DNA from 2 places in the Yinghuangia aomiensis genome. Region 1 is predicted to be linked to the other one. Evidence: predicted binding sites of a transcription regulator. Region 1 holds the regulator's gene; the other holds the start of a gene.

Region 1 (12,917 bases):
GGTGCAGCAAGGTTTGCGGCGTCGGCGGGGGTGGGGTTGCCGCGGCAGGTGGGTGGAGTGACGGGGTCGGTGAGCCGGTTGGCGAGCCTGCCGGGGTGGCTCGTGGGTGGTGAGGCGGGTGGCGAAGGCGGCCCGCCCGGGGAGTCCCGTTTGGGTGTATCGGCTGGGGCGACTACCCTCTTTGCGTGCTGCTTTCGGACAAGGATATTCGCGCGGAGATCGACGCCGGTCGGGTGGGGATCGACCCGTTTGAGCCGGAGATGGTCCAGCCGTCGAGTGTCGACGTCCGGCTTGACCGGTTCTTCAGGGTTTTCGAGAACCACCGCTACCCGCACATCGACCCTGCGGTGGAACAGCCGGATCTGACCCGGCTGGTGGAGCCCGAGGGGGATGAGCCGTTCATCCTGCACCCGGGTGAGTTCGTGCTGGCGTCGACGTACGAGGTCATCACGCTGCCGGACGACGTGGCCAGCCGGCTCGAGGGGAAGAGTTCGCTGGGGCGGCTGGGGCTGCTGACGCACTCGACGGCCGGGTTCATCGACCCGGGGTTCTCCGGGCATGTGACGCTGGAACTGTCGAACGTCGCCACGTTGCCGATCAAGTTGTGGCCGGGGATGAAGATCGGGCAGCTGTGCCTGTTCCGGCTCTCCTCGCCGTCCGAGTTCCCGTACGGTTCGTCCGTGTACGGCTCGCGGTACCAGGGCCAGCGCGGTCCGACGGCGTCGCGGTCGTTCCAGAACTTCCACCGTTCGAAGATCTGAGTCCCGCAGACCCCGCCCGATCACCTCGTCCCGATCACCTAGTTAGGCCACCCCGACATGACCGACGTGCGCGAGAACCTCACCTGGGAGCTGCTCGGGGACGCCACCCGCGAGCTGGCCGAGAAGGTCGCCGAGGACGGTTACGAGCCGGACATCATCCTGTCCATCGCCCGCGGCGGGGTGTTCGCGGCCGGGGCGCTGGCGTACGCGCTCGACTGCAAGAACCTGCACTTGGTGAACGTGGAGTTCTACACCGGCGTCGGCACCACGCTCGAGATGCCGATCATGCTCGCTCCGGTGCCGAACATCATCGACTTCACGGACAAGAAGGTCCTCGTCGCGGACGACGTTGCGGACACCGGCAAGACCCTGAAGCTGGTGCGCGACTTCTGCGAAGGCGCGGTCGCCGACGTGCGCTGTGCGGTGATCTACGAGAAGCCGCAGTCGTCGGTGAAGTGCGAGTACGTGTGGAAGTACACCGAGGACTGGATCAACTTTCCTTGGTCGGTACTGCCCCCGGTGGTGAGCCGCGAGGGCCAGATCCTCGACGCATGAGACCCGAGGCGTAAGGCCAGGCCTACGAGGGCCCGCGCAACGCCTCCCCAACGCAACACCCACACCCCCCGACACCTCAAACCCCGCCCGCCCAATACCGGGCAGGCGGGGCTTCGGCGTTCCGCGTCGGCGGCCTCGGGAGGCAGGGCCGGTCAACGCTCATTCCGCTCCGGGGAGCCCCGGCGGCGAGGCCGGGCGGGCGGCCGCGGGGGCGGACTCCCGGGCGGGTGGGGAGGGTTCCGTCAACCACTCACCTCCTCCCGCGGGCACAGCGGGAACGCCGGCGCTCTGCCGTGCAGGCAGGCCCGGACCAGCGTTCCCAGCAGGTCGACCGCTTCGGGGAGCCGCCGGTCGGCGGGGTCCGGCGCGATGGCCCACCGCGGTTCCGGGCCGGCCGCCCCGGGGCCCGAGGGGGCCGGGACGACGTGGCCGGAGCCGTGGTGCCGGATGTCGAGGCGGGCGGCGTCGTTGTGGTCCACCGTGTACCAGTACACGTCGCGTGCGCCGGGGCGGACCAGGAACAGCAGCCGGTCGGAGGGCAGGTGCACCACCGGGCCCGGGGGGAAGCCGAGTTCGTCGAGGTCGCGGATCGCCGCGTACCCGACCGGCGCCGGGGTGTCCAGGACGTCGAACTCGTGGCCGGTGGCGAGGAGCACCGTGTACGGGCGGCGGCTCCACCAGGCGCGGACCACGTCCGCGGACCGGCTGGCCGCGCCGGGCCCCGCCGGATCGGCGGGGTGCGCGCCCGGCGCGGGGCAATGGGGGGACCGGCACGAGCAGCCGTCGTCGTCGACGTACGCGCCGCGGAGGACCGGCCAGCCGCGGTCGGTCGCGTAGAACAGGGCGGCGGCTTGGAGAGCCGTCCGGGTGCGGGTCCGCAGGAGCATGAGAGGTCCTTTAAGCGCGGGCGCCTTTCCCGGCGCCGGCCTCGGTGGTGTGCTGTCCCCGTGTACTCCACGAAACCGCGTGGGGCTTGGTGGCGGGAAGATCCATCCGAGGGCCGTGTGGGACCGCTTGCGGACCGGGTGGTCCGGTGGTGGTCCGGTTCGCGGCGGGGGCCGCCGTCACACCACCGGACCTTGGCTTACCCCGCGATCGGCAGCTTCAGCACCAGCAGCAACGCGATCAGCTGCACCGACACCGCCCCGAACGCGCGCGGCCACGGCAGCTCGTGCACGCTCCGGGCCGTCGCGGCGAGCAGCCACGTGGTGAGCACGAACGACAGTAGCCCGACCCCGACCACCAGCGGGCTTCCGTCGCGCGCGAACAGCGCGACCACGAGCCGCGGCGCATCGGTCAGCCACGTCACGAGCATCGCCAGCGTGATGAACGGCCCGGCTTCCCCGTTCCCGCCGAACGTCTGCGCGAGCATGTTCGACACCCACCCGAGCACCGCGCAGAACGCGGGCACGAGCAGCGCCGTCATCAGCAGCGCGGGCACGCTGGTGCTGAGCGTCGACGTCAGGACCTGGTCGCGTGCCTTGTCGTTGGCGACCATGGCGAGCATTCCGCCGATGGCCGCGATCGCCAGCGCGGACCACCAGAACGCCTGGTCGCGCGCGGCGTCCAGCGTCGCCATCGGCCTGCTGATCAGCCCCTGCAGGACTTCCTGCCAGGTGAGCCGCCGCGCGGGCGGCGCGTACACCGGCGGCGCCGGCTGGTACGGCTGGCCGCCCCGGTACACCGTGCTGCTCTGTCCGCTGCCGGGCTGGCCGGCCTGCGGGGTCATCTGCGTGTACCCGTCCGGCACTTGGCCGTAGATGTACAGGCTGGTCTCGTCCGGCAGCGACAGCGGCCCGCCGGGGTAGGCGCCGTCGCCTTGCGACCCCTGCTGCCCGCCTTGCCCGCTCTGCCCGCCCTGGCCGCCTTGCCCGCCGGGATAACCCCCCTGCTGAGCCCCGTACCCCTGCTGCCCGCCGTGCGGCGGTCCGCCTTGCTGCGGTCCGCCGTGCTGGGGCCCGCCGTACTGCTGCCCCCCGTGCTGCGGCCCGCCGTAAGGCGCCCCGTCGCCCGGCTGCTGCCGGTACGGGTCCTGCCCCTGTTGCCCATACTGCTCACCCGGGTATCCGCCCGGGTACCCGCCGCCCCCGCCGGGGTAGCCGCCCCCGTCCGGGCGGCCGCCGTAGTAGTCGCCGCTCACACCCTTGACGGTACCGGGTCGCACGGCGGCCGGTGTCGCCGTAGGACTGGCGTATTGCCGCGAACGGATCGGCGGCAGCCCGGCGGACCCGCCACCGGCAGCCACCTCCCGACCACCCACCCGACGCCAAGCGGCGGTGGCCCGGATTTCCGGACCACCGCCGCCGACACATCCGTCAAGCAGGCAACCGCGGGTCTACTCCGCCGGCACCTCGGCCGCCTCCACCGCCGGGCCGCCGGCCATCTCCGGCACCTTCACCGACTGCAGCAGCAGCTGCGACACATCCACGACCTGCGTGGACTCCTTCGCCTGCCCGGTCTGCTTCTTGCCCGTCACCGAGTCCGACAGCATCACGAGACAGAACGGGCACGCCGTGGACACGATGTCCGGGTCGAGCGACAGCGCCTCGTCGACACGCTCGTTGTTGATGCGCTTCCCGATGCGCTCTTCCATCCACATGCGCGCACCGCCGGCGCCGCAGCAGAAGCCGCGCTCCTTGTGCCGGTGCATCTCCTCGTTCCGGAGCCCGGGCACCTTGGCGATGATCTCGCGCGGCGGCGAGTAGATCTTGTTGTGCCGACCGAGGTAGCACGGGTCGTGGTACGTGATGAGCCCCTCGACCGGGCCCACCGGCACGAGCTTCCCTTCGTCCACCAGGTGCTGCAGCAGCTGCGTGTGGTGGATGACCTCGAAGTGCCCGCCGAGCTGCGGGTACTCGTTGGCGATCGTGTTGAAGCAGTGCGGACAGGTCGTCACGATCCGCTTCTTCGACGCCGGAAGCTTCGTGGCCTCGTCCTCGTCGTCCTCGCCGAACGCCATGTTCAGCGTCGCGACGTTCTGCGCCCCGAGCATCTGGAACAGGAACTCGTTGCCCAGACGGCGCGCGGAGTCGCCGGTGCAGGACTCCTCCTTGCCGAGGATCGCGAACTTCACGTCCGCGATGTGCAGCAGCTCGGCGAAGGCCTTCGTCGTCTTCTTGGCCCGGTCTTCCAGGGCGCCCGCGCAGCCGACCCAGTACAGGTACTCGACCTCGGCCGGGTCGATGTCCTCGCCCATGATCGGGACCTGGATGCCGGTGGACTTCTTGAGTTCCTTGACCCAGTCGAGGCGCGCCTTGGGCGCGAGGCCCCACGGGTTGCCCTTGTTCTCCAGGCCCTTGAGCATCGTGGCGGCCTCGGACGGGAACGCCGACTCGATCAGCACCTGGTAGCGCCGCATGTCGACGATGTGGTCGACGTGCTCGATGTCGACCGGGCACTGCTCGACGCACGCACCGCACGTCGTGCACGACCACAGGACGTCCGGGTCGATGATGCCGCCGTCTTCGGCGCTGCCGATCAGCGGGCGCTCGGCCTCGGCGAGTGCCGCGGCCGGGACCTTCGCGAGCTGGTCGGCGCTGCCCTTCTCGTCGCCGCCGAGGTCCTTGCCGCCGCCGGCCAGGAGGTACGGCGCCTTCGCGAACGCGTGTTCGCGGAGCGACATGATGAGCAGCTTCGGGGACAGCGGCTTGCCGGTGTTCCAGGCGGGGCACTGCGACTGGCAGCGGCCGCACTCGGTGCAGGTGGCGAAGTCGAGGAGGCCCTTCCAGGAGAAGTGCTCGACCTGGCCGACGCCGAAGATGTCGTCGTCCTTGGGGTCCTCGAAGTCGATCGGCTGACCGCCGGAGGTCATCGGCTGCAGCGGGCCGAGAGCGACGGCGCCGCTCGCCTCGCGCTTGAAGTAGATGTTGAAGAACGCGGTGAACCGGTGCCACGCCACACCCATCGACGGGTTGACGCCGATGGTGGTGGCCCACGCCATCGAGATGACGATCTTGACCAGCGCGACCGTGTACACGAGCGTCTCGAGCGTGTCGACCGACAGCCCGTCGAACGCCTTGATCAGCGGGTACGAGACCAGGTAGTGCGCGTCCCACGAGTCGATGCCGCGCAGCGCGCCTTCGAGCCCGCGCAGCAGCATGATGCAGATGCCGACTCCGAGCACGACGCCTTCGACGAAGTACGCCTGCCAGAACGTGGAGCCCGCGAACCGCGACTTGCGGCCGGCCAGGCGCGGGTGGCTGGCCTGGCGGATGCCGATGAGGACGAGGATGGCCAGGACGGTCATGAAGCCGAGGACTTCCTCGACGACGTTCCAGACGACCCAGTGCCCGATGAAGGGGATGGCGAATTCGGCGTCGAAGAGCTGGCCGTACGCGGTGACGAGGGTGAGGACCAGGGCCCCGAACCCGACCATGACGAACCAGTGGGCCGCGCCGACGATGCCCCACTTGAGCATCCGGGTGTGGCCGAGGATCTCGGTCAGCATGTTGGCCAGGCGCTTGCCGGCGGGGCCGGTGCGGCCGGGAACCGGTTGCCCGAGTCTGGCGTACTGATAGATGTACACGGCGGCGCGCCCGAGCAGGGCGAAGCCGACCACGCTGATGACCAGCGCTATGACGATGGCGGCGAGCTGCATCGCGGTTCTGCTCCTCCGGTGGGACGTCCCTTCCGGGGCGTGTATCGGCCGTCAGCGTACGGCCGTGCAGGGATCTTACCGACAAGTAACTTATCCGCTGAACGGATGATCTCTGTCACGGCGCCCGGGTTGCGGTGCACCGCTGATGTGACGATCCGTCAGTTTTCCTGTCGACATGCTGCCAGGCCCGGTGCCCTTCTCTCGACGGACCCCCTCTATTGGGACTGCGTTCTCCCTCACTCTTACACCGCGCCGCGAGTTGCCTTCGCACCGCACCGCGCGCCACTCTCCCGGTTGTCCCTCCTGCGGCCGACCCGAGCAGTAAAGTTGAGTCGGGAATACTCAAGCGGTTTGACGCCGTTGAACCGGTCGTTCATCCTTGAGTGCGTATCGCTCAACCCTGCTAGTACCCGTGACTCGGAATACCCCCGGAGGACCCCAACATGGCACGTGCGGTCGGAATCGACCTCGGTACGACGAACTCTGTCGTCAGCGTTCTCGAAGGCGGCGAATCGACCGTCATCACCAACGCGGAGGGGTCCCGGACCACACCGTCCGTGGTGGCCTTCGCGAAGAACGGCGAGGTGCTCGTCGGCGAGGTCGCCAAGCGCCAGGCCGTCACCAACGTCGACCGGACGATCCGTTCGGTCAAGCGGCACATCGGTACGGACTGGACCGTCCAGATCGACGACAAGAAGTACACGCCGCAGGAGATCAGCGCCCGCATCCTGCAGAAGCTGAAGCGCGACGCCGAGGCGTACCTGGGCGAGAAGGTCACCGACGCGGTGATCACCGTCCCGGCGTACTTCAACGACGCCGAGCGCCAGGCGACCAAGGAAGCCGGCGAGATCGCGGGCCTCAACGTGCTCCGCATCGTCAACGAGCCGACCGCCGCCGCGCTGGCGTACGGCCTCGACAAGGGCGACGAGCAGACCATCCTCGTGTTCGACCTCGGCGGCGGCACCTTCGACGTGTCGCTCCTGGAGATCGGCGACGGCGTGGTCGAGGTGAAGGCCACCAACGGCGACAACCACCTCGGCGGCGACGACTGGGACCAGCGGATCGTCGACCACCTCGTCGCGCAGTTCAAGAACGCGCACGGCGTGGACCTGGCCAAGGACAAGATGGCGCTGCAGCGTCTGCGCGAGTCGGCGGAGAAGGCCAAGATCGAGCTGTCCAGCTCGAGCGAGACCAGCATCAACCTGCCGTACATCACCGCGTCGGCCGAGGGCCCGCTGCACCTGGACGAGAAGCTGACCCGCGCGCAGTTCCAGCAGCTGACGCAGGACCTGCTGGACCGGGTGAAGGTGCCGTTCCACAACGTCATCAAGGACGCCGGCATCCAGCTGTCGGAGATCCACCACGTCGTCCTCGTCGGCGGTTCGACCCGTATGCCGGCCGTCGCGGACATCGTGCGCGAGCTGACCGGCGGCAAGGACCCCAACAAGGGCGTGAACCCGGACGAGGTCGTCGCTATCGGCGCCGCGCTCCAGGCCGGTGTGCTCAAGGGCGAGGTCAAGGACGTCCTGCTGCTCGACGTCACCCCGCTGTCCCTCGGTATCGAGACCAAGGGCGGCATCATGACGAAGCTGATCGAGCGGAACACGACGATCCCGACGAAGCGCTCGGAGATCTTCACGACGGCCGACGACAACCAGCCGTCCGTGCAGATCCAGGTCTTCCAGGGCGAGCGCGAGATCGCGAACTACAACAAGAAGCTCGGCATGTTCGAGCTGACCGGTCTGCCGCCGGCGCCGCGCGGCGTCCCGCAGATCGAGGTCACGTTCGACATCGACGCGAACGGCATCGTCCACGTGTCCGCCAAGGACCTCGGGACGGGCAAGGAGCAGTCGATGACCATCACCGGCGGCTCGGGCCTGCCGAAGGACGATATCTCCCGCATGATGCGCGAGGCCGAGGAGCACGCCGAGGACGACAAGAAGCGCCGCGAGGACGCCGAGACCCGCAACCAGGCGGAGCAGCTCGTCTACACGACGGAGAAGTTCCTCAAGGACAGCGGCGACAAGGTGCCGGGCGACGTCAAGTCCGAGGTCGAGGCCACCCTGGTCGAGCTGAAGGACGCGCTCAAGGGCGAGGACATCGCGCAGATCCGCGACGCCGCGGAGAAGGTCGCCACGACGAGCCAGAAGCTGGGTTCCGCGATGTACGCGGGCGCGCAGCCGGGCGAGCCGGGTGCGCCGGGGGCTTCCGCGGGTAACACTGCGGGTGCCGCCGACGATGATGTCGTCGACGCCGAGATCGTTGACGAGGACAAGCGTGAGGGTGGTGCTGCGTGACGGAGGGGACGCACGGCTTCCCCGAGGAGCCGGTGATCCGCGACAAACGGCGCATCGATCCCGAGACCGGTGAGGTGCGCGGCGCTTCCGCGCAGGACGGGGCCGCCCGCGAGGGCGGTCCCGCCGCGGAGCAGGCCGGCGGCGGGTCGGCCGATCTGGCGGAGGCTCGTGCGCAGGTGGCCGAGCGGACGCTCGACCTGCAGCGCCTGCAGGCGGAGTACGCGAACTACCGCAAGCGGGTGGACCGCGACCGGCAGGCCGTGGGCGAGCAGGCCGTGGTCAAGGTGCTGACCGAGCTGCTGCCGGTGCTCGACGACATCGGCCGGGCGCGCGACCACGGCGAGCTGTCCGGCGGGTTCAAATCGGTGGCCGAGTCGCTCGAGTCGGTCGTCGCGAAGATGGGCCTGCAGAGCTTCGGCAAGAAGGGCGAGCCGTTCGACCCGGTGGTCCACGAGGCGCTGCTGCACAGCTACGCGCCGGACGTCACCGAGCCGACGTGCGTCGAGATCCTGCAGCCCGGCTACCAGTTCCGCGAGCGGGTCATCCGGCCCGCGCGCGTGGCGGTGGCCGAGCCGGCGGACCCGGCGGACGCGCCGGCGGGCGAAGCGGACAACGGCTGAGCACGGGGCTGGACATCACGAAGGGAGGCGGGGCGCCGTGAGTACGAAGGACTACCTGGAGAAGGACTTCTACAAGGTTCTCGGCGTCCCCAAGGACGCCGGCGCCGCGGAGATCAAGAAGGCGTACCGCAAGCTCGCCCGCGAGTACCACCCCGACGCGAACAAGGGGGACGTCAAGGCGGAGGAGCGGTTCAAGGAGATCTCCGAGGCCTACGACGTGCTCGCCGACGAGAAGCGGCGCAAGGAGTACGACGAGGCCCGCGCCTTGTTCGGCAACGGAGGGTTCCGTCCGCCGGGCGGGGCCGGGGCCGGCAACTTCCCGTTCGACCTGGGCGACCTGTTCGGCGGCGGTGCCGCCGGGCAGGGCGCCGGGGGCGCGGGGGCGGGCGGTATCGGCGACTTGTTCGGCGGTCTGTTCGGCGGCGGCCGGACGGGTGCGCGGCAGCAGCCGCCGCGGCGCGGCCAGGACGTCGAGTCCGAGGTCACGCTGAATTTCTCGGATGCGGTGGACGGCGCGACGGTGCCGATCCGGCTGACGAGTTCGGAGGCGTGCCGGCACTGCAACGGGACCGGCGCGGCGGCCGGGACGATGCCGCGGACGTGTCCGACGTGCAGCGGCACCGGGCAGACCAGCCGCAACCAGGGCGGGTTCGCGTTCTCCGAGCCGTGCCGGGACTGCAAGGGCCGCGGCCTGATCGTCGACGACCCGTGCATCGTGTGCCACGGCAGTGGGCGGGCCAAGAGCGCGCGCACCATGCAGGTGCGGGTGCCGGCCGGCGTGCAGGACGGGCAGCGGATCCGGCTCAAGGGAAAGGGTGCGCCGGGTGAACGAGGCGGGCCCGCGGGCGACTTGTACGTGGTCGTGCATGTGCGTCCGCATCCGGTGTTCGGCCGGAAGGGCGACAACCTGACGGTGACGGCTCCGGTTTCGTTCCCCGAGGCGGTGCTGGGTGCCGAGGTGACGGTGCCGACGCTCGGCGGCGCGCCGGTGACGCTCAAGCTGCCGGCGGGTACCAAGAACGGAGCGACGCTGCGGGTCCGGGGCCGCGGTGCGGCCCGCAAGGACGGCACCCGGGGCGACCTGCTGGTCACGGTCGAGGTGCTGGTTCCGCAGGACCTCGACGCGAAGGCGCTGGAGGCGTTGGAGGCCTACCGGGTCGCCACGTCGACGGAGGACCCGCGCGCGAAGTTGATGGAAGCCGCGAAGGGAGCGTGACATGAGAGCGGACGGAGGGGGGCCGCGGGGCGGAGTTCCGGGCGGCCGCGGCGGGCTCGGGCCCGGCGGGCCGTACGAGCTGAACGATGTCACGCCGGTCTACGTGATCTCGGTCGCCGCCCAGCTGTCCGGTCTGCACCCGCAGACGCTTCGCCAATACGACCGGCTCGGCTTGGTCTCGCCGGACCGGGCGGCCGGTCGCGGGCGGCGTTACTCCGCCCGCGACATCGTGCAGTTGCGCGAGGTGCAGCGGCTCTCCCAGGAGGAGGGCATCAACCTCGCGGGTATCAAGCGCATCCTCGAACTGGAGAACCACGTCGAGGCGTTGCGCATGCGTGTCGTCGAGCTGGAGGCGCAGGTCGCCGAGGCGGGCACGGTGCAGGCGCAGCGGGAGGCCGCGGTGCACGCGTCCTACCGGCGCGACCTGGTGCGGGTGCAGCCGCAGGGCACCGCGCTGGTGGTGTGGCGCCCGAAGCGGGGCCGCGGGGACTGAACCGGTGGCGCGCGTCGCTGCGGGGGCGGCGTGCGGGGCTGCCGGGGAACTCCGGGTCTCAGCGGGTGTCGAGCCGGTCGGCGGCGTCCGCGAACCAGGTGTCGACTTGGGTGCGGTCGTAGCCGCGTCGCACGATGGCGAGGCCGTTGGCCGCGCCGTCGGCCCGCAGTTGCGCGGTGTCGACGGTGAACCGGCCTCCGGCCAGGGCGCGTCGGACCTCGGCGATGCGGGCGTCGACTTGGTCGCGGTCGTAGCCGCGGCGGACGAGGTCGAACCCGGGGGTTTCCGGGGGTTCCGGGGATTCGGGGGACGAGGCCGCGGGTTCCGCGGAGGCCCGCCTGGCGGGGACCGCCGTCGGGTCGGTGTCCGTGCCGCGTTTCCACCACGCCATTGCCGGTCTCCCGTCCGAGTGTGCCGCCGTGCGCCGGACCGGAGCGACTGTACGCCGCGGGGGCGGTTGCCGGGAGGCCCGGTGCCGCCCGGCGGCGGGTGCTCAGCCGCGGCCGAGCGTGCGCGTCACCCGGATCTCGATGACCACCCGGTCGGGGTTGGCGCGCGGCGTGCGGTAGCGCTCGGTGTAGCGGCGTTCGGCGTCGGCGACCGCGGCCGGGTCGTCGACGACCACGGCGATGCCCTCGAGGGTCGCCCAGCGGGCGCGGTCGACCTGGCAGACGGCGACCCGGGCGCCGGCCGGGCTGGCGGCGGCGACGTTGCGGGCTTTGCGGCTGGTGCGGCTGGTGATGACCCGGGCGATGCCGGTCTCCGCGTCGTAGGTCGCGCCGACCGGGACGACGTGCGGGGTGCCGTCCGGGCGGAGTGTGGTCAGCGTGCACAGGTGGTACTCGCGCCAGAAGGCCGCGTAGGCCTCGGAGACGTCGGGCGCCTCGGAAGCCTGGTCGATTCCGGCGGGGGCGGTCGCGGCGGTGGTCATGCGGCGACGGTAACCGGGGCGTGCCGGGCGGCCGCCGCGGGGGTCGTCGGCGCCGGAAAATCGGGCCGTGATTCTCTCCCTCCAGAAAGTTGAGCGGAATACACTCAACTTTGGCCGGCGTTGTTCCAGGCAGCAACGCAAACCCGTCGTCGTCAGCAAAGGAGTCGCGTCGCGCACATGGATGCCAACAAGCTCACCACGAAGGCCGCGGAAAGCCTGTCCACGGCGGTCCGCAAGGCGGCGGTGTCCGGGCACCCCCAGGTGGAGCCCGCGCATCTGCTCGCGGCCCTGCTCGAACAACCCGAAGGCACCGCGGTGCCGCTGCTCGCCGCGCTCGGCGTCGACGCGGCCCGGGTGAAGGCCGAGGCCGACCGGGCGCTCGACCGGCTGCCGCGCGCCCAGGGCTCGACCGTGTCCGCGCCCCAGCTCGCCCGCGAGACGCTGGCCGCGCTGGAGGACGCCGGGAGCCGCGCCGACGCGCTCGGCGACGCGTACGTCTCCACCGAGCACCTGCTCGTCGGGGTCGCCGAGTCCGGCGGCGCGATGGCCGACCTGCTCAAGGCGCACGGCGCCGGGCCGCAGGCGCTCCTCGACGCGTTCACCAAGGTCCGCGGCAGCGCCCGGGTGACCTCGCAGGACCCGGAGAGCACCTACCAGGCGCTGGAGAAGTACGGCCGCGACCTGACCCAGGAGGCCCGCGACGGCAAGCTCGATCCGGTGATCGGCCGTGACGCCGAGATCCGCCGCGTCGTCCAGGTGCTGTCCCGGCGCACCAAGAACAACCCCGTGCTGATCGGCGAACCCGGCGTCGGCAAGACCGCCGTCGTGGAAGGCCTCGCGCGGCGCATCGTGGCCGGCGACGTGCCCGAGTCGCTGCGCGGCAAGCGGCTGATCGCCCTCGACCTGGGCGCGATGGTCGCCGGCGCGAAGTACCGCGGCGAGTTCGAAGAGCGGCTCAAGGCCGTGCTGACCGAGATCAAGGACAGCGACGGCGAAGTCGTCACCTTCATCGACGAGCTGCACACCGTCGTCGGCGCGGGCGCGACCGGCGATTCGGCGATGGACGCGGGCAACATGCTCAAGCCCATGCTGGCCCGCGGCGAGCTGCGCCTGGTCGGCGCGACCACACTCGACGAGTACCGCAAGCACATCGAGAAGGACCCCGCGCTGGAGCGCCGGTTCCAGCAGGTGCTGGTCGGCGAGCCGAGCGTCGAGGACACCATCGCGATCCTCCGCGGCCTCAAGAGCCGTTACGAAGCCCACCACCAAGTCCAGATCGCCGACGCGGCCCTCGTCGCGGCGGCCACCCTGTCGGACCGGTACATCACCGCGCGGTTCCTCCCCGACAAGGCGATCGACCTGGTCGACGAGGCCGCGTCCCGGCTGCGCATGGAGATCGACTCGTCCCCGGTCGAGATCGACGAGCTCCAGCGCTCCGTCGACCGCC
Region 2 (17,427 bases), on a different contig from region 1:
CCAGTCGTCGTACGCCAGGCCGTCCTCACCGGCGAGTTCCAGCCACAGCCGGGTGGTGTCCTGGTTGATCTTCGCGAACGCGATCTTCGCCGCCGACCCCTCCGGGCCCGGCCGCCCCGCGGCGAGCTGCTGGCGGATCCGCTCGTTCGCCAGCCGCGCCACCTCCGCCTCGACCCACGCGCCGACCACGCGGTCGTGCAGGCCCGGCGTCCGCACCTCGGGCCTGTCCCGCCACAGCGCGGCGACCGGCTTGACCGGGCCGCCCTCGCGCGGCGCCGCGGCGCCGCCGATCGCGACGCGCTCGTTCATCAGCGTGGTGTTGGAGACCGCCCAGCCCTTGCCGACCTCGTCCGCGCGCATGCTGTCCGGAATCCGCACGTCGGTCAGGAAGACCTCGTTGAACTCGGCCTGCCCGGTCGCCTGACGCAGCGGCCGCACCTCCACCCCGGGCAGCGTCATGTCCAGGAAGAAGTACGTCAGCCCCTGGTGTTTGGGCAGATCCGGGTCCGTCCGGGCGAGGAGCATCGCCCAACGCGCCTTGTGCGCGAACGACGTCCACACCTTCTGCCCGTTGACCACCCAGTCGTCGCCTTCCCGCACCGCGCGCGTCGCCAGACCGGCCAGGTCGGATCCGGCACCCGGCTCGGAGAACAACTGGCACCACACCTCCTCGCCCGTCCACAGCGGCCGCAGCAGGCGGGCCCGGTGCTCGTCCGTCCCGTGCACCGCGACCGTCGGCGCGCCCATGCCCAGACCGATCGGGTTGCGGAACGGGTTCGCCGGCACGGCACCCGCCGCGGCCAGTTCGCGCTCCACCACTTCCTGCAGCGCCCGCGACGCGCCCAGCCCGCCGCAGCCCTCCGGGAAATGCACCCAGGCGAGACCCGCGTCGAAACGATGGCCCAGGAACGCGACCGGGTCGGTCGTGGCGGGATCGTGCGCGGCGGCCAATTCGCGCACGCGATCGCGGATCTGCTCCGCGGTGACGTCGGCCAAGGCGGCGTGCCTCCTCATCCGGTCTTCGACCGGTGCTGTCCGGTGACCGATATCCGGTCACACCCGGTACTGACTCGCTGTCAACAGCACTACGCAGGCTGATGCTAGGTACACGGATCAACGAGGGGAAGGGTTCCCGGATGCAACCCGGCCCCCGACCCCGCGCGTCCGTACTACGCGGTACGCTCCCTGCCCTGGCACGGCCCAGCTACCGCAGGACAAACCCCCACGCACCGGCACAACGAATCCGCGCGGCCCGGACCCGGCACCGCGCCGTGAGGACACCAGTGACGACTCCCAGCACGAGCGCCACCGGCGGACCGGCCTTCCTCGACACGCTCGCCGCCGAACTCGCCGTCGACGGCGAACCGGTCACCGAAGCGCTCGACGCGTGGTCGGTCCGAACCCCGTTGCGGGTCTTCATCCACTACGGGGAACACGGGCTCGACCTCAGCTACGCCGAAGCCCGCCGCGCCACCGACACCATCGCCGGCAACCTCGAAGCCGCCGGCATCCGCCGCGGCGACCGCATCGCCGTCCACTGCCGCAGCCCCTACGCCGCCGCACTGTGGATGTTCGGCATCTGGAAAGCCGGCGCGGTCTTCTGCCCCGTCGACCCCGACCTCGCCGGCGAACTCCTCGTCGCCCAGCTCACCACCCTCAACCCGCAACTCGTCGTCACCGAACGCGCCGGACTGCCCGCCCTCGAACTCGTCCGCAGGCACCTGCCCTACGCGCCGCGCGTCACCGTCCACGACTCCGTCGGCGTCACCCCGCCGCACGGCTTCCCGGAAATCCCCTACGCGCGCTTCCTCGCCCGCGCCCTCCCCCCGCAACTCGGCGCCATGGCCGACGACGTCGCCGCCATCGTGCACACCCCCGGCAACACCGGCCGCCCCAAAGCCGCCGTGCTGTGCCACCGGTGGATCGCCCAGTACACCTTCCTGCTGCGCCGCCTCACCACCGCCGACGACGTCGTCTACAGCGACCTGCCGATGCACAGCCCCCTCGGCGCCTTCGCGGGCGTCGCCCGCGCGGCCTGGAGCGGCTCCACCGTCACCCTGTGGGACCGCTTCCACCCCGGCGAGTTCTGGCACCGCATCGCCGCCACCGGCGCCAGCACCGCGGTCCTCACCGACGCGGCCGTCCCGTGGCTCACCAGCACCCCCGAACGCGCCGACGACGCCGTCAACCCGCTCTCCAAGGTGTGGCTCCACCCGCTGCCCGCCACCCACGCCGACTTCGCCCGCCGCTTCGGCATCGACTTCGTCGTCGCCGCCTACGGCCAAGTCGAATCCGGCATGCCGCTCGCCGTCGTCGTCCGAGAACGCCCCGAAGGCGCCGGCACCCCCAGTGCCCTCCACCGCGGCCTCACCCACGAACAAGTCGCCCGGCTCTGCTCGCACTACCGGATCCCCGTGGTGCCCGGACAGGCGATGCCGCGCAAGGGCGTCCTCGGTGCGCCGCTGCCGTTCCTCGAGGTCGCCGTCCTCGACGAATACGACCGGCGCCTGCCGCCCGGCACCGTCGGCCAGCTCGCGGTCCGCCCGCACCTGTCCGGCCTCGTCGTCCAGGAGTACGCCGGCGACCCGCTCAGCACCGCCGAAGCCCTCCGCAACCTGTGGCTGCACACCGGCGACGCGGTGATCCAGGCCGACGACGGACTCATCCACTTCGTCGACCGGGTCCAGGACCGCATCCGCATGCGCGGCGAGAACATCTCCGCGTACCACATCGAAGACCTCGTCAACCAGCACCCGGACATCGCCGTGTGCGCGGTCTTCGGCGTACCGATGGACGGCCGCCCCGACGACGACGTCGTCCTCTACGTCGAACCCGACCCCGGCAAACTCGTCGACCCGGCGGCCCTGCGGGCCTGGTGCGCGCAATCGCTGCCGCCCTACATGCGGCCCGCCCACATCCGCGTCGTCGTCCACATGCCGCGCACCCCGAACCACCGCGTCGAGAAACACCGCCTGCGCCGCCACTTCCTCGGCGTCGCGGACCCGTCGGGACCGATCGTGGAACAGCACCGGATCCCGACCCCGATCCCGCGGGTGGCACTGCCGTCGGGGCGGACGGGGTTCGGCGGCGGGATGCCGCCGGCACTGCCGCCGGGGGGCGGGCGGTAAGGAACGCCGACCGGCGGATCACCCGTCCGGGAACGGTGTCCGACGTTTCCGCCCGGGCCGTCACCGGCCCGGGCGAACGTCCGTCACCGGTGCGGGCGGTATGGCCGATCATGGCGGTCGGATCGGACGCGGATCGGGGTAGGCCTCGGGTGAGCGGGTACACGGAGTCGCACGCACGACCCGCCGAGATCGACCCGAGGAGCGACCGCCATGAGCAGCACCACCGGCAGCGGCGCGCGGCACCGCCGGGCAGGAGCACCCAAGCAGTCCGGCTTCGGGTTCGGCGTGCTGGTGCTCCTCGGCCTGATCCTGCTCGCCGCCGGCGTCGTCGGCCTGCTCTACACGGCCTTCGCGACGCTCACCACGATGGTGCTGTTCGCGTGGCTTCTCCTCGTCGGCGGCATCGTCGGCCTCATCCAGGCCATCCAATCGCGGCGGGAACCCGGCGCCTTCTGGCTCACGCTCGCGGTGGCCGCGGTGAACATCGCCGCGGGCATCGTCCTGCTGCGGCGGCCCGACGTGGCGGCGTCCGCGCTCACCCTGTTCGTCGCGCTGCTGCTGCTCACCGCGGGACTGTTCCGCGTGGTCGGCGGCATCGCGTCGATGTCGGCGCGCATGACGTGGACCGTCGTGGTCGGCGTGATCGACATCGTGCTGGGCCTGCTGGTGCTGGCCGAGTGGCCGAGCAACAGCCGCTATGTGATCGGCACGTTCATCTCGCTGGCCCTGCTGTTCGACGGGCTCAGCATGGTGAGCCTGGGGATCACCGGGCGGCGGATCGTGGACATGGTGCGGACCGAGGACGCCCGGATGGCGCACGGGACGGCGATCACGGGCGTCGGGGCCGGTGCTGCCGCGGCGGGCGCCGGGGCGGGCGTTCAGGAAGGTGCTCCGGCGGGTGCTTCGGCGGGTGCTCAGGGGAGTGCTCAGGGGGGCGCGCCGGCCGAGCGGCCGCCGGATGCCGAGATCGAAGAGGAATCCGAGGAACTCGCGGGCGGCGCGGCCTGGCGCGACGGCCCCGGCGAAACCGACGGCGGCGACCCGTCGACCGCCGAATGGACCGCGGACAAGGGCCCCGACACCCTCCGCAAGTCCTTCGGCGCGGGCCCGGACGACGAGACCGGCGGACGGCACCGGCGGTAGGACGCCGGTGCCGTCCGCCGGCGCCGTCACGCGGTCAGGTGCCGCGGACGACCGGTTCCTGAAGCTCCGTCACCCACCCGGCGACGTCGTCCGGAACATCCAGGTACACCTCGCGCGGCAGGCCGGTCGACCGGTAGCCGTGCTCCTCCAGCCACACGCCGAGCGCCTGCACGCTCGGCATGACGTCGTCCATCGACCCTTGGTGCACCAGGGTCGCCGCCTCGATCGCGGGCAGCACGACGACTTCGAAGGCCCGTTTGGCCGTGACGTCCGCCGCGACCGGCATCGCCGCGTGCACGGTGACCGCGCCGCGGTCGCCGGTCGGCTCGTAGTACGCGATCCCCGGCCCCACCGGCGTGACCCCGGCGGCGGACAGCCGCTCACCCAGCTCCGCGAACAGCGGACCGACCACCGGCCCGATGAACGCCGGCTCGTGGCCCTCCGCCACCGCCCGCAGCTCGGCCACCCGCACCGCCGGAACAGGCTTCACCACGACGTCCGCAGCAGACATGCAACCCTCGCTTTCGATCGCCCGGAGCCTCGCCTCGACCTGCGCCAACCGCGCGGCCTCCGCCGCCACCGACGCGGCCTGCTCGGCCCGCCGCAACCGCAGCATGCCGCGCAGTTCCTCGGCGCTCACCCGCTCGTCGAGGATCGCCCCGACCTGCTGCAGGGTGAAGCCGAGGTCCTTGAGGGCGACAAGCCGGTTGAGGCGCGCAAGCTGCGCCGCCGCGTAGGAGCGGTAGCCGCTGACCGGGTCGACGGACGCCGGCGGCAGCAACCCGATCGCGTCGTAATGCCGCAGCATGCGCACCGACACCTGGCCGCGCCGGGCGAAGTCTCCGATTCCGAACATGACGCCTTCAGGACAGGGCCTGACACGGTGTGAGAGTCAAGCCGACGACAGGGCTCACGGCGACGCAACGAACCCCTGCGACAGATCGAGCCGGAACTGCGCACCGGCCACCCCCGGCTCCCACCCGCGCTGCAACGCCCGCCGGACGGCCCGCGCGACGTCGGAGGGCAGCACCGGCGAACGGCGGCGACCGACCCAATTGCCCGGATGCGGCCCTGCGGTGCGGACGACGAGCACGGCGCCGGGGTCGTCGTCGAGAGCGACGGCGTAGGTGCAGGGACTCCAACCGAGTGCCTGGCAGTAGCTCGGTCGCCCTCGCAGCCGCCAACGGTAGGCGACGGAGTCGACGACAATCCGGCGCGAGCCGGTCTTGGCGATGGCCACTTACAGCTCCTCGTCCGGGGCCGGGGTCATGTCGTACTCGTCGACGTCGAGGGATGCGCCGGTGGCGGTGAGGAAGGCGAGCGCGCCGCGGTCGAGACACCAGCCGAGCAGGTTGGCGACGGGGGGCGTGTCCCCGGCGGGGCGAAGGCAGCGCACGACTTCCAGCACCGCCGAGCCCATGCCGTCCTCGGCTTCCGCGTCCAGTCGGCGCGCGAGGTCCGCGATGCGCGCGGTGTGGGGGACGAGGCGGGCCAGGACGCAGGCGGCCTGTTCGTCGACACGGCGGCCGGGCTCGCGGCAGGCGACCTGCCAGGCGTGGACCACCGGCCTGGCGGGCGAGGCCCGCTTGCTGCCGCGAACCACGACCTCGTCGGGCTCGATCCCGAGGAAGGCGGTCATGTCGGCGGCCGGGGTGCGGTGGCTTTTGAGCGCGAAGTAGACGTACTGCTCAACCTGCATGCGGGTGACCGTATCCGGCAACGGGTGAGGTTGGTTCGAACGTGTGTGCCAGGTGAGGGGTCTGTGGGGTGTGTTCGCTGTGGGCGATCAGGGGTCGCGGGAAGGGCGGGAATGTTTGCGGGCTCTTTTTTCTTGAGTCGAGTCAGCGCAAGTGCAACGAACGAACCGACTCCGACCCTGGGAGCCCGCAATGAGCGACACCACCTCCGGCATCCTGACCCTTCCGGTGCTGCCCCTCGACGACATCGTGGTGCTCCCGGGTATGGCCGTGCCGCTGGAGCTGAACGAGCCCGAGACCCGCGCCGCGGTCGACGCCGCCCGGGCGCTGCCCGGGATCCGGGCCGGCAAGGGCCAGGCGCGCGTGCTGCTCGTGCCACGCGACGACGGGCACTACCCGGCCGTCGGCACCCTCGGCGTCATCGAGCAGATCGGCCGCCTGCCCAGCGGCGAATCCGCCGTCGTGGTCCGCGGCACCGACCGCGTCCGCATCGGCACCGGCACGACCGGACCCGGCGCGGCGCTCTGGGTGGAAGCCACGCCCGTCGACGAGGCCGAGCCGACCGAGCAGGACCAGGAGCTGGCCCGCGAGTACCGCGCGCTGGTCACCACCATCCTCGGCAAGCGCGGCGCCTGGCAGGTCGTCGACTTCGTCCAGCAGATCGAAGACCCGAGCGAGCTGTCCGACAACGCCGGCTACGCCCCGTACCTGAGCCAGCAGCAGAAGATCGACCTGTTGCAGACCACCGACCTCACCGAGCGGCTGGAAAAGGTCGTCGGCTGGACCCGCGACCACCTCGCCGAGCTGGACGTCGCGGAGACCATCCGCAAGGACGTCCAGGAAGGCATGGAAAAGACCCAGCGCGAGTTCCTGCTCAAGCAGCAGCTCGCCGCGATCCGCAAGGAGCTGGGCGAACTCAACGGCACGCCGGGCAGTGAGGAAGAGGACTACCGGGCCCGGGTCGAGGCCGCGGACCTGCCGGAGAAGGTGCTGCAGGCCGCGCTGAAGGAGGTCGACAAGCTCGAACACGCGTCCGAGGCGTCGCCGGAGAGCGGCTGGATCCGGACCTGGCTGGACACCGTCCTGGAAATGCCGTGGAACGAGCGGACCGAGGACGCGTACGACATCGCCGGCGCCCGCGGCGTCCTGGACGCCGACCACGCCGGACTCGACGACGTGAAGGAACGCATCGTCGAGTACCTGGCGGTGCGCAAGCGCCGCGAGGAGCGCGGTCTCGGCGTCGTCGGCGGGCGGCGCAGCGGCGCGGTCCTGGCGCTCGTCGGGCCTCCCGGCGTCGGCAAGACCTCGCTCGGCGAGTCCGTCGCGCGGGCGATGGGGCGCGAGTTCGTCCGCGTCGCGCTCGGCGGCGTCCGCGACGAGGCGGAGATCCGCGGGCACCGGCGCACCTACGTCGGCTCGCTGCCGGGCCGCATCGTGCGGGCGATCAAGGAGGCGGGGAGCATGAACCCCGTCGTCCTGCTCGACGAGATCGACAAGGTGGGCTCCGACTACCGCGGCGACCCGACGGCGGCGCTGCTCGAGGTGCTGGACCCGGCGCAGAACCACACGTTCCGCGACCACTACCTCGAAGTCGAACTCGACCTGTCCGACGTGGTGTTCCTTGCCACCGCCAACGTGCTGGAGGCCATCCCCGAGCCGCTGCTCGACCGGATGGAGCTGGTGCGGCTGGACGGCTACACCGAGGACGAGAAGGTCACCATCGCCCGCGACCACCTGATCCCGCGTCAGCTCGACAAGGCGGGACTGGAAGCGGCCGAGGTGGCGTTCACGGACGAGGCGCTGCACCGGCTCGCGGGCGAGTACACCCGCGAAGCGGGCGTCCGCACGCTGGAGCGCGCGATCGCCCGGGTGCTCCGCAAGATCGCCGCGAAGCAGGCCCTGGACGACGTCGAACTGCCGCTGACGGTCGGCGCGGCCGAACTGGTCGGCTACCTCGGCCGGCCGCGCCACACCCCCGAGGCGCAGTTGGCCAAGGACGAGCAGCGCACCGCGCTGCCCGGCGTGGCCACCGGCCTCGCGGTCACCGGCGCGGGCGGCGACGTGCTCTACATCGAGGCGTCGCTGGCCGACCCGGAGACCGGCGCGAGCGGGGTGACGCTGACCGGGCAGCTGGGCGACGTCATGAAGGAGTCCGCGCAGATCGCGCTCTCCTACCTGCGGTCCCGCGGGGTGGAGCTGGAACTCCCCGTCGGCGACCTGAAGGACCGCGGCGTGCACATCCACGTGCCGGCCGGCGCGGTCCCGAAGGACGGGCCGAGCGCGGGCGTCACGATGACGACGGCGCTGGTGTCGCTGCTGACCGGCCGCCCCGTGCGGTCCGACGTGGCGATGACCGGCGAGGTGTCGCTCACCGGGCGCGTCCTGCCGATCGGCGGCGTGAAGCAGAAGCTGCTCGCCGCGCACCAGGCGGGGATCACCACCGTGCTGATCCCCAAGCGGAACGAGCCGGACCTGGACGACGTGCCGGAGACGGTCCGCGAGCAGCTGACCGTGCACGCGGTCTCCGACGTCCGCGAGGTCCTCGCGCTGGCGCTGGAGCCGGCCCGGACGCGGGAGCACGCGGCCGCGGCCTGACGGCCCGGACTCCCGCAGGCCCGGCGGCGGCGTCCGCCGGGCCACCCGACCCCGCCGGGGCGAGCAGCCGACCTGCTCGCCCCGGCGGTGCCTTGTCCGGGACGGGGTCAGGCTGGGTGGCCGACTCGGTCGCCGCGGTGGGCCACCCGACCACGCTCGGCCGACGGAAACGTCACGTCTGTCGGTCCGCGCTCTCCCCGCGGTGTCCGAGCAAGCCCCAGCGCTCCGCCAGCCGCGCGTCCAACGCCGCCAAATACTCGCGCCCGTACGCGCCGTTCTCCAACCCGGTGACCAACACCCCGGGCAGATCCGCCGCGTACTCCGGCGTCACCGAAGCCGCGGCCAGGGCGATCGTCGCGACGGTGTCCACGTCCCCCGTGAACGCCACGCATGCGCGCAGCAGCGCCGCCGTGCCGCGGTTCGCGGCGAGGGCCGTCACCGCCGCTCGGGCGCTCGACATCCCCGGCGAGCCGACCTTGCCGCGGTACGCGCGATCCCACGCCCCGTACTCGGCGGGCGCCGGCACCTGCGCGGCCAGCCACCGCGGCAGGTCGGCGGCCGGGCCGAGGCCGTGCCGGCAGTAGTGCACCGCGAACGCCGCCCCCACCGCCGCGGCCACCCCGCCCGGCGTGTCGTGGGTGATCCGCGCCTGCAGCTCTGCCAAACGGCGGACGTCGGCCGCGTCCGGCAGCAGACCCAGCACGCCCGCGCGCATCGCCGCGCCGCTCTTGTCGCTCGCCGGGCGCAGCGCCGCGCGCAGTTGTGCGCCCGTCTTCACCCGGTCGAGCACCGAACGGAAGCCCCCCGCGTAACCCGCCCGCGGGTCGCGCCGGTACGCCGCCACGAACCGGTCGGCCAGGGCCGCCGTCGCGGCCTCGGGTGTTCGGTGCAACGGGTCGTCGTCGAGCAGCCATTCGACGACCGCAAGGCTCATCTGCGTGTCGTCGGTGTAGTGCCCCGGAGCGAGGTCGTGGTGCCGCGGATGCCGGACATAGCCCGACAGCGTGTTCCCGCGGCGGACCAACTCCGGTGCGGCGTACTCGAACCCCGCGCCGTACGCGTCCCCGATCGCCAGTTCGACCAACATGCGGCAAGACCCCCAAATCCCCCGAACGAATCTGTCGCGGTGTCCCTCGCAGGAGTGATGCTCCACGCGGCAACGCCGAGTCTGAGACGTTTCGTGGTCCCGGCGGATACCGTCGACAGTGATCACACGGCTGATCGCGCGTGTGGGGCACACCGTATTACCCGGAGGGACCGCCCGGCGGCGGCCGTGCCGTCAGCCGCCGCGGACCGGCCGATTTCGCCGGACGTCGGAAGGCGGGAGACGTGCAGCGACCGACAGGTAGGGGCAGCGCCATGCACAGCAACGACCGCCGGGGGAGCGGGGCATGAGACCCCGCGACGACGCCGCGCCGGGCCCGGGTAGTGCGGGCGCGGCGGCGAGCCGCCCGGCCGGCCCCGCCACCGCGGACCTGCCGGATTTGCCGGACCTGCCGGTCGTGCCCGGCCTGACCGAGAGCGCGCTGACCGGAACCGGCTTGTCCGACGCGGCCCTGACCGAGACCGGCCGCCCGCTGCCGGGCCTCGCCGAGTCCGACCTCGAATGCGCCCGCTGCGACGTCGCCCGCACCGAACTCACCCGTGCGGACCTGACCCTGACCGCACCGGTGGCGGACGAGGCCGACGCGTCGGACGCGGCGGGCGCGGCCGGGGGAGCGCCTGAGGAGGCGGCGGTCCAGTCGGCACGGCGCTCGGGAACGCCGGTCGGCGCGTCGGACCTCGGCGACCAGGCCGAGTTCGCCTCCGGTTCCGCCGCCGCGCCGCGGTCCGCCCCTGGCTCCGGGGCTTCCCCCGCCGGCCCCGCACTCGCGCCCTCCGTATCGGCTCCCGCAGACACTGCCTTGTCTCCCGCGCCCTCAGCGGCGCCCCCCGCACCCTTCGCCCCGGCCCCCGCGGTCTCTGCGTCCGCGCCCTCCGCCTCGGCTCCGGCGGCCTCCGCCTCCGCCCCGCCCTCCGCTGCCGCCCCCGCGCCCGCCGCCCCGGCTCCCGCGCCTTCCGCTGCGGCGACCGCGTCGTCGGCCCCGACCGCCGCAGCCACATCACCCACCCCCGCCGCCCAGCCCCCCACTTCCGCCGACGGCCCCGCCCACCACGAGTTCGCCCGGCAGTGGGCGCAGCGGCTCGATCCCGACGCGTCGGCCGACGAGCGCGGGGAACTCCTCGGGCGGCTGCAGGACCTGACGCAGCGTCTGGTGCACGCGCTGAGTGCCGACCCGGGCGACCCGCACGAAGCCCGCGCGGTGGGCGAAGCCCTCGTCGCCACGCCCGCGCCCGGCGGCGGCATGCTCGAGCACACGTTCTCACTCATCGGCTCGTGGCTGCCGCGGATCGGCACGCAGGACCCCGACCGCGAGGCGCACGCCCGCCGGGTCGCCGAAGTGCACGGCGCGCTCGCGGCCGGGTACGCCGACGCCCTCCGCACCCGCACGCTCGCCGAGGAGCAGGCCGCGCACGCCGCCGTGCTGGGTGCCCGCGACGACGCCCGCGCCCTCGCCGAGCAGGCGCTGTACGCCAGCGAGGCCCGGTTCCGGGCGGTGTTCGAGCAGTCCGGGCTGGGCATCGCCATCGCCGACGTGCACGGCACGGTCCTGGACGTGAACCCGGCGCTCGCGCAGATGTTCGGGCTGCGCCGAGAAGACCTCACCGGGTATCTCGGTGCGGTCATGCTCACCGAGGACCCCCCGCACGTCGCCCAGTGGTACGCCGAGCTGCTGCGCGGCGACCGCGACCACTTCGCCGCCGAGAAGCGCTACCTGCGCGCCGACGGCGAACCGGTCTGGACGCACCTCACCATCTCGCTGATCCGCGATGCCGCCGGACGCCCCGAGTACCAGGTCGCGATGGTCGAGGACGTCACCGACCGGCACCGCCTGTACACCCGCCTCCGGCACCAGGCCCAGCACGACCCGCTGACCGGCATGCCGAACCGGGCCCTGTTCTTCGACCGGCTCGACGCGGTGTTCGCCGAGCCGGGCGCGCACGACCGGGTCGGCCTCTGCTACCTCGACCTGGACGGGTTCAAGGTCGTCAACGACAGCCTCGGCCACGACGTGGGCGACCAACTCCTCATCGAGGTCGCGCGCCGGCTCGACACCTACGTGTCGCGCGCCGGGCACCTCATCGCGCGCATGGGCGGCGACGAGTTCGTGGTGCTGGTCCGGAACTCCGCCGGCACCGGGCAGGTCGTCGCATTGGCCGAGGGGATCCTGGCCACGCTGCGCGAGCCGTTCCGGATCCGCGGCCACGATCTGACGGTCGGCGCGTCGATCGGCATCGTCGAGCGCCCCGTCGCCGGGACCGGTCCCGCGGACACCATGCGGGCCGCGGACATCACCCTGTACTGGGCGAAGTCGGAAGGCCGCGGCCGCTGGACGGTGTTCGACAGCGAACGCAACGACCGCGAGGTCGCCCGCTACACGCTGTCCGCGGAGATGCCCGCCGCCCTGCACCACGGCGAGTTCTACGTGGACTACCAGCCGCTGGTGGCCCTCGCGGACAACACCATGTGCGGTGTCGAGGCGCTGGTCCGCTGGCGGCATCCGCGGCAGGGCCTGATCGGGCCCGACCGGTTCATCGGGCTGGCCGAGGAGACCGGGCTGATCGTCCCCCTGGGGATGTACGTGTTGGAACGCGCCTGCCGCGCCGCCCGCCGCTGGCACGGCGCCGGACGGCCGAGCCGCCTCGGCCTCGCCGAGCCCGAGCGGGGCCCGTTCATCAGCGTCAACCTCGCCGAACGCCAGTGCCACGAGCCGGGGTTGGTCCGCCAGGTGGAACGCGTGCTGGCGGAGACCGGGCTGGAGCCGGAGCGGCTGCAGTTCGAGCTGACCGAGTCGCAGATCATGGCCACCGACGGCGGCCCCCTCGAACGCCTGCGCGAACTGGCGTCGATGGGTGTCCGCATCGCCATCGACGACTTCGGCACCGGCTACTCCAACCTGGCCTATCTGCGCCGGCTGCCGGTGTGCGAGCTGAAGATCGCCGGGTCGTTCGTCGAGGGTCTGCGCGCGCCCGGCGCCGCGGACCCGGTGGACGCGCGGATCGTCGCGTCGCTGGTCGACCTCGCGCACGCGCTCGGGCTGACGGTGACCGCCGAGGGCATCGAGACCGCGGCGCAGGCGGAGCGCCTGCGCACGATCGGCTGCGATGCCGGCCAGGGCTGGTATTTCTCCCGGCCCGGTCCGCCGGAGCGCATCGCGACGCTGCTGGACGCCGCCGGGCGCTGACCGCCCCGGCGGCCGCCGCGGTCGCGGCCGTGCCCCGCCCGTCGATCTGACGACCTGTCAGATTCGCTGTCCGGCGCCTCGCCATGATCCGCTCTCCGGTCCACCGTGTTCGGTGGCCGGTATTCATCTCGAATTCCGGACGAAAACAACCGGATATTTAGTGCGCTGATGGCCGGAGATGACCGGTTTGTTGATATGTGATCCCGGTAACTTTGTTGATTCCTCGGGAACTTTCGGCGCCAAGCCATACTTCACTCCTGGCCTTCAAATCCAAGGTATAAGGATGTAAGAGCCTGGGAACTCTCGGAAATCGCCCGGTGATCTACGCGCAAAGCCGAGCGCCGTGTCCAGTCTGTGATTTGGTTGAGACCAATCATCAGCCTCTTTCGGGAACACCCGACGGCTAGTGTTCCGGCCCAGGCAGCGCCGGGTGTCCACCATTCGGCGCCTGGGTAGAGGGATTTCATCCATGGCACGTACGAAGCGCGCGATAGCGGCGGCTACGGTCGGCATACTCGCCGCCACCACGCTGGCGGCCTGCGGCAGCGACGACAAGGACAAGAACACCGCCGGCGGCGGCGGTTCCACCGTCATCCTGGGCACCACCGACAAGCCGGGGTCGCTCGACCCGGCAGCCGCGTACGACCTCCCGTCGTGGACGATCATCCGCAACACCTTCCAGAAGCTCTACCGCTATCCGGAAGGCAGCACGACCGCGGTGCCCGACGCCGCCGAGAAGTGCGAGTTCCCCGACCCGAAGACGTACACCTGCACCCTCAAGCCGGGGCAGACGTTCTCCGACGGGACTCCGCTGACGGCCAAGGACGTCAAGTTCTCGTTCGACCGCATGGTCAAGATCAACGACCCGAACGGCCCCGCGGGCCTGCTGGCCGCGATGGACACCGTGGAGGCGCCCGACGACCTCAAGGTGGTCTTCCACCTCAAGGCCGCCGACGTGACCTTCGCGTCCATCGTCGCGAGCGAGGTCGGCGCCATCGTCCCGGCCGCGAAGTACCCCGCGGACAAGCTCGCGGACAGCGGCTTCGTGCTCGGCTCCGGCCCGTACAAGCTCACCAAGTTCACCGCCGACCAGCAGGCGGGCTTCGAGCTGAACGACAAGTACAAGGGCGACATCAAGTCGGCGAACGGCAAGTTCGTCATCCAGTACTTCCCGCAGTCGTCCGCCCTGAAGCAGGCGATCGAGAACGGCACCGTCGACGTCGCCGTCACCGGCCTCTCGCCGACCGACATCCAGGACCTGCGCGGCAAGTCCGCCCAGGGCATCAAGGTCATCGACGGCATCGGCTCGACCATCCGCTTCATGGCCTTCAACGTGAAGAACGCGCCGGCCGACAACAAAGCCGTCCGCCAGGCCATCGCGCAGACCGTCGACCGCGAGGCGATGATCAAGCAGGCCTACAACGGCACCGTCGACCCGCTCTACACGCTGGTCGCCAACGGATTCGCCGGGCACGCCGACGCGTTCAAGGAGAAGTACGGCGCGCCGAGCAAGGAGAAGGCCAAAGCCATCCTCGACGCGGCCGGTGTGAAGACCCCCGTCGACCTGACGCTCTGGTACAACCCGGGCCACTACGGTGCCACCACCGCCGACGAGTACACCGAGATCAAGCGCCAGCTCGACGAGTCCGGCCTGTTCAAGGTCAAGCTCGAAACCACCGAGTGGGAGGCCTACAAGAAGGCCTACGCGGCCGGCGAGTACGCGATCTTCGGCGCCGGCTGGCAGCCGGACTTCCCGGACTCGGACAACTACGTCGCGCCGTTCCTGCTCCCCGACGGCACCTTCCACGTCAACTACAACAACCAGGCGGCCACCGACCTGATCGCCAAGGAGCACAACAGCGCCGACCCGACGGTCCGCAACCAGGCGTTCACCGAGCTCCAGAAGATCGCCGCGGAGGACGTGCCGTTCCTCCCGCTGTGGCAGGGCAAGCAGGTCGCGGTGACGCGTCCGGGCATCGAGGGCGTCGACAAGACCCTCGACGTCTCCGTCCTGATCAGCTTCTGGGTCATCGGCAAGAAGTAGCCCCGGCAATCGCGTAGGACACCAACAGCACTGGGCACGGGCGGAACCGCCGCCCGTGCCCGGTGCCGTGTCCACGAAGGAATCTGACTATGAGCCAGAAATCAGGGAGCCTGGGCCGGTACTTCGCCATCCGGCTCGCCTTGGCCGTCCCGATGGTGCTGATCCTGCTCACGCTGGTGTTCTTCATGATGCGCGTCGCCCCGGGCGACCCGGTCACCGCCTCCGCGGGCGGCGCGAAGATGACCGCCGAGCAGATCGAAGCCAAGCGCCACGCCGCCGGGTTCGACCGGCCGCTGCTGTCGCAGTACGGCGACTACCTCGGGGACGTCATCCGCGGCGACTTCGGCACCACGATCTCCGACCACCGCCCGGTCATGGACATCATCGTGGAGAACGGCGGCGCGACTCTGACCCTCACGCTCGCCGCGATGGTGGTCGCGCTGGGGGTCGGCATCCCGCTGGGCAGACTCGCCGGCCGGTGGAGAGACACCCCGTTCGACGTCGCGACCCGACTATTCGGCATCGTGATGTACGCGGCCCCGGCGTTCGTCCTCGGCGCGCTCGCCCAGCTCGTCGTCGTCAAAAAGCTGCACTGGCTGGACGATTCGAGCCTCCAGGCATCCCCTCTGGTTCAGCTCAACACCCCGACCAAGACCCACATCCTCATCGTCGACGCGATGCTCGCCGGGGACTGGGACGCGGTCAACGACATCTTCCTGCACCTGATCCTGCCCGCGGGCACGCTCGGACTGATCATCGCCGGCGTCTTCATCCGCGTGGTCCGGGTCAACCTCATCCAGACCCTCCGCGGCGACTACGTGGAAGCCGCCCGGGCCCGCGGCATCGCCGAGAAATCGGTGGTCAACCGGCACGCGTTCCGCAACGCGCTGGTCGCGGTCACCACCGTGATCGGCATGCAGTTCGCGATCCTGCTGGGCGGCTCGGTGCTCACCGAGAAGACGTTCAGCTGGCCCGGACTCGGCAACCAGTTGATCAACTACCTGAACGCGCGCGACTACATCGCGGTGCAAGGCATCGTCACCTTCATCGCCGTGGTCGTGGTCGGCATCAGCATCCTGATCGACTTCGTCAACGCGCTGATCGACCCGAGGGTGCGGTACTGATGGCGACCACAGAGATCAACCCGACGCCGAACCCGGCCCCCGAGCCGGCCGCGACCGCCGCCGAGGCGGCCGCCAAGACCAAGGGACACCGCTTCGGCGGCCTCCACAAGATCCGCGCGCAGATCCGGGAAACCGAAGGCGTCGCCAAGTACATGCTCTGGACCGGCCTGGTCCTGAGCGGGATCTTCGTGATCGCCGCGGTGTTCGCGCCGTGGATCGCGCCCTACGACTTCGACACCTACAAGTCCGGCAGCGGCGAGCGCTTCCCCAAACAGGGCGCCCCGAGCGGCACGAACTGGTTCGGCACCACCGTGCAGAGCCTCGACGTGCTCTCCCGCGTCGTGTGGGGTGCCCGCACCGCACTCGAAGTCATCCTGCTGTCCGTCGTGTTCTCGCTGATCGTCGGCGTCCTGCTCGGCCTCGTGTCCGGCTTCGTCGGCGGATGGCTCGACCGCGTCCTCGTGCTGATCATGGACACGCTGTTCGCGTTCCCGTACCTGCTCCTCGCGATCGTCGCCGCGTTCATGTTCCAGGGCCTGCCCGGCGGCGGCGTCCTGACCACGGCACTGGCCATCACGGTCGTCTACATCCCGCAGTACTTCCGCGTCGTCCGCGCCTCGACCCTTTCCGCCCGAGAAGCGGTCTACGTCGAAGCCGCCCGCGCGATGGGCGCCAAGCCCACCACCATCATGCGGCGCTACGTGTTCTCCAACGTGGTCCAGTCGGTGCCGGTCATCACCACCGTCAACGCCGCCGACGCCCTCGGCACCCTCGCCGGCCTCGGCTTCCTCGGCTTCGGCATCCAGCCGACCGAAGCCGCCGAATGGGGCTACGACGTCAGCCGGTCCCTCGACGACATCAACGCGGGCATGTGGTGGACCGCGACCTTCCCGTGCGTCGCGATCGTCCTGGCCATCCTCGGCTTCACGCTGCTGGGAGAGGGCCTCAACGAGGCGCTCAACCCGTCGATGCGCCGCCGCAAGATCGCGAAGGCGGTCATCCCGCCGATCACCAACCCTCGCAAGACCGTCACCCTGACGGCCACCGCGACGGGCACGGCCACCACGGCCGGCGCGGCCACCAAGGCGACCGTCCCGGCCCAGGCCGACCCGCCCCCGGCGGAAACCGCCTCCGGCGACACCGCCTCTGAAACAGCCGCCCCCGACACCACCGCCCCCGACACCACCCCCACCGAGCCGCAGGAGGAGGGCAAGTGACCGACACCGACACCACCCCGGCCCGCGAGGCCGCAACTCCCGTCCTGTCGGCCCGCGACCTGCGCGTCTGGTACGGCTCCAAGCGCGGCCCGGTCGCCGCCGTCGACGGCGTCACGTTCGACGTCCGCCCCGGCGAAACCCTCGGCCTCGTCGGCGAATCCGGCTGCGGTAAATCCACCCTCGGCCGCGGCGT

What was found. The regulator HspR, encoded in region 1, represses chaperone genes until heat shock. The targets are predictions, from matches to a motif close to TTGAGNNNNNNNNNCTCAA.
Region 2: lon (endopeptidase La) is a predicted target of HspR. The motif match lies at 6,103-6,121, and genes of this name have one in related genera.

Annotation. Positions count from the first base shown of each region.
Region 1 covers NZ_BAABHS010000003.1:242,127-255,043, forward strand. The annotation lists gene dcd (dCTP deaminase) at 186-761, shown strand; gene ABEA93_RS05505 (phosphoribosyltransferase) at 819-1,316, shown strand; gene ABEA93_RS05510 (bifunctional DNA primase/polymerase) at 1,559-2,203, opposite strand; gene ABEA93_RS05515 (Yip1 family protein) at 2,401-3,456, opposite strand; gene ABEA93_RS05520 ((Fe-S)-binding protein) at 3,652-5,913, opposite strand; gene dnaK (molecular chaperone DnaK) at 6,357-8,210, shown strand; gene grpE (nucleotide exchange factor GrpE) at 8,207-8,830, shown strand; gene dnaJ (molecular chaperone DnaJ) at 8,868-10,046, shown strand; gene ABEA93_RS05540 (heat shock protein transcriptional repressor HspR) at 10,048-10,539, shown strand; gene ABEA93_RS05545 (hypothetical protein) at 10,598-10,930, opposite strand; gene ABEA93_RS05550 (pyridoxamine 5'-phosphate oxidase family protein) at 11,033-11,470, opposite strand; gene clpB (ATP-dependent chaperone ClpB) at 11,648-12,917, shown strand, end outside.
Region 2 covers NZ_BAABHS010000005.1:73,939-91,365, reverse strand. The annotation lists gene ABEA93_RS08380 (acyl-CoA dehydrogenase family protein) at 1-1,014, opposite strand, end outside; gene ABEA93_RS08375 (AMP-binding protein) at 1,284-3,128, shown strand; gene ABEA93_RS08370 (HdeD family acid-resistance protein) at 3,339-4,271, shown strand; gene ABEA93_RS08365 (MerR family transcriptional regulator) at 4,306-5,127, opposite strand; gene ABEA93_RS08360 (hypothetical protein) at 5,182-5,511, opposite strand; gene ABEA93_RS08355 (DUF4279 domain-containing protein) at 5,512-5,970, opposite strand; gene lon (endopeptidase La) at 6,161-8,563, shown strand; gene ABEA93_RS08345 (ADP-ribosylglycohydrolase family protein) at 8,736-9,650, opposite strand; gene ABEA93_RS08340 (putative bifunctional diguanylate cyclase/phosphodiesterase) at 9,955-12,849, shown strand; gene ABEA93_RS08335 (ABC transporter substrate-binding protein) at 13,319-14,893, shown strand; gene ABEA93_RS08330 (ABC transporter permease) at 14,983-16,017, shown strand; gene ABEA93_RS08325 (ABC transporter permease) at 16,017-17,234, shown strand; gene ABEA93_RS08320 (ABC transporter ATP-binding protein) at 17,231-17,427, shown strand, end outside.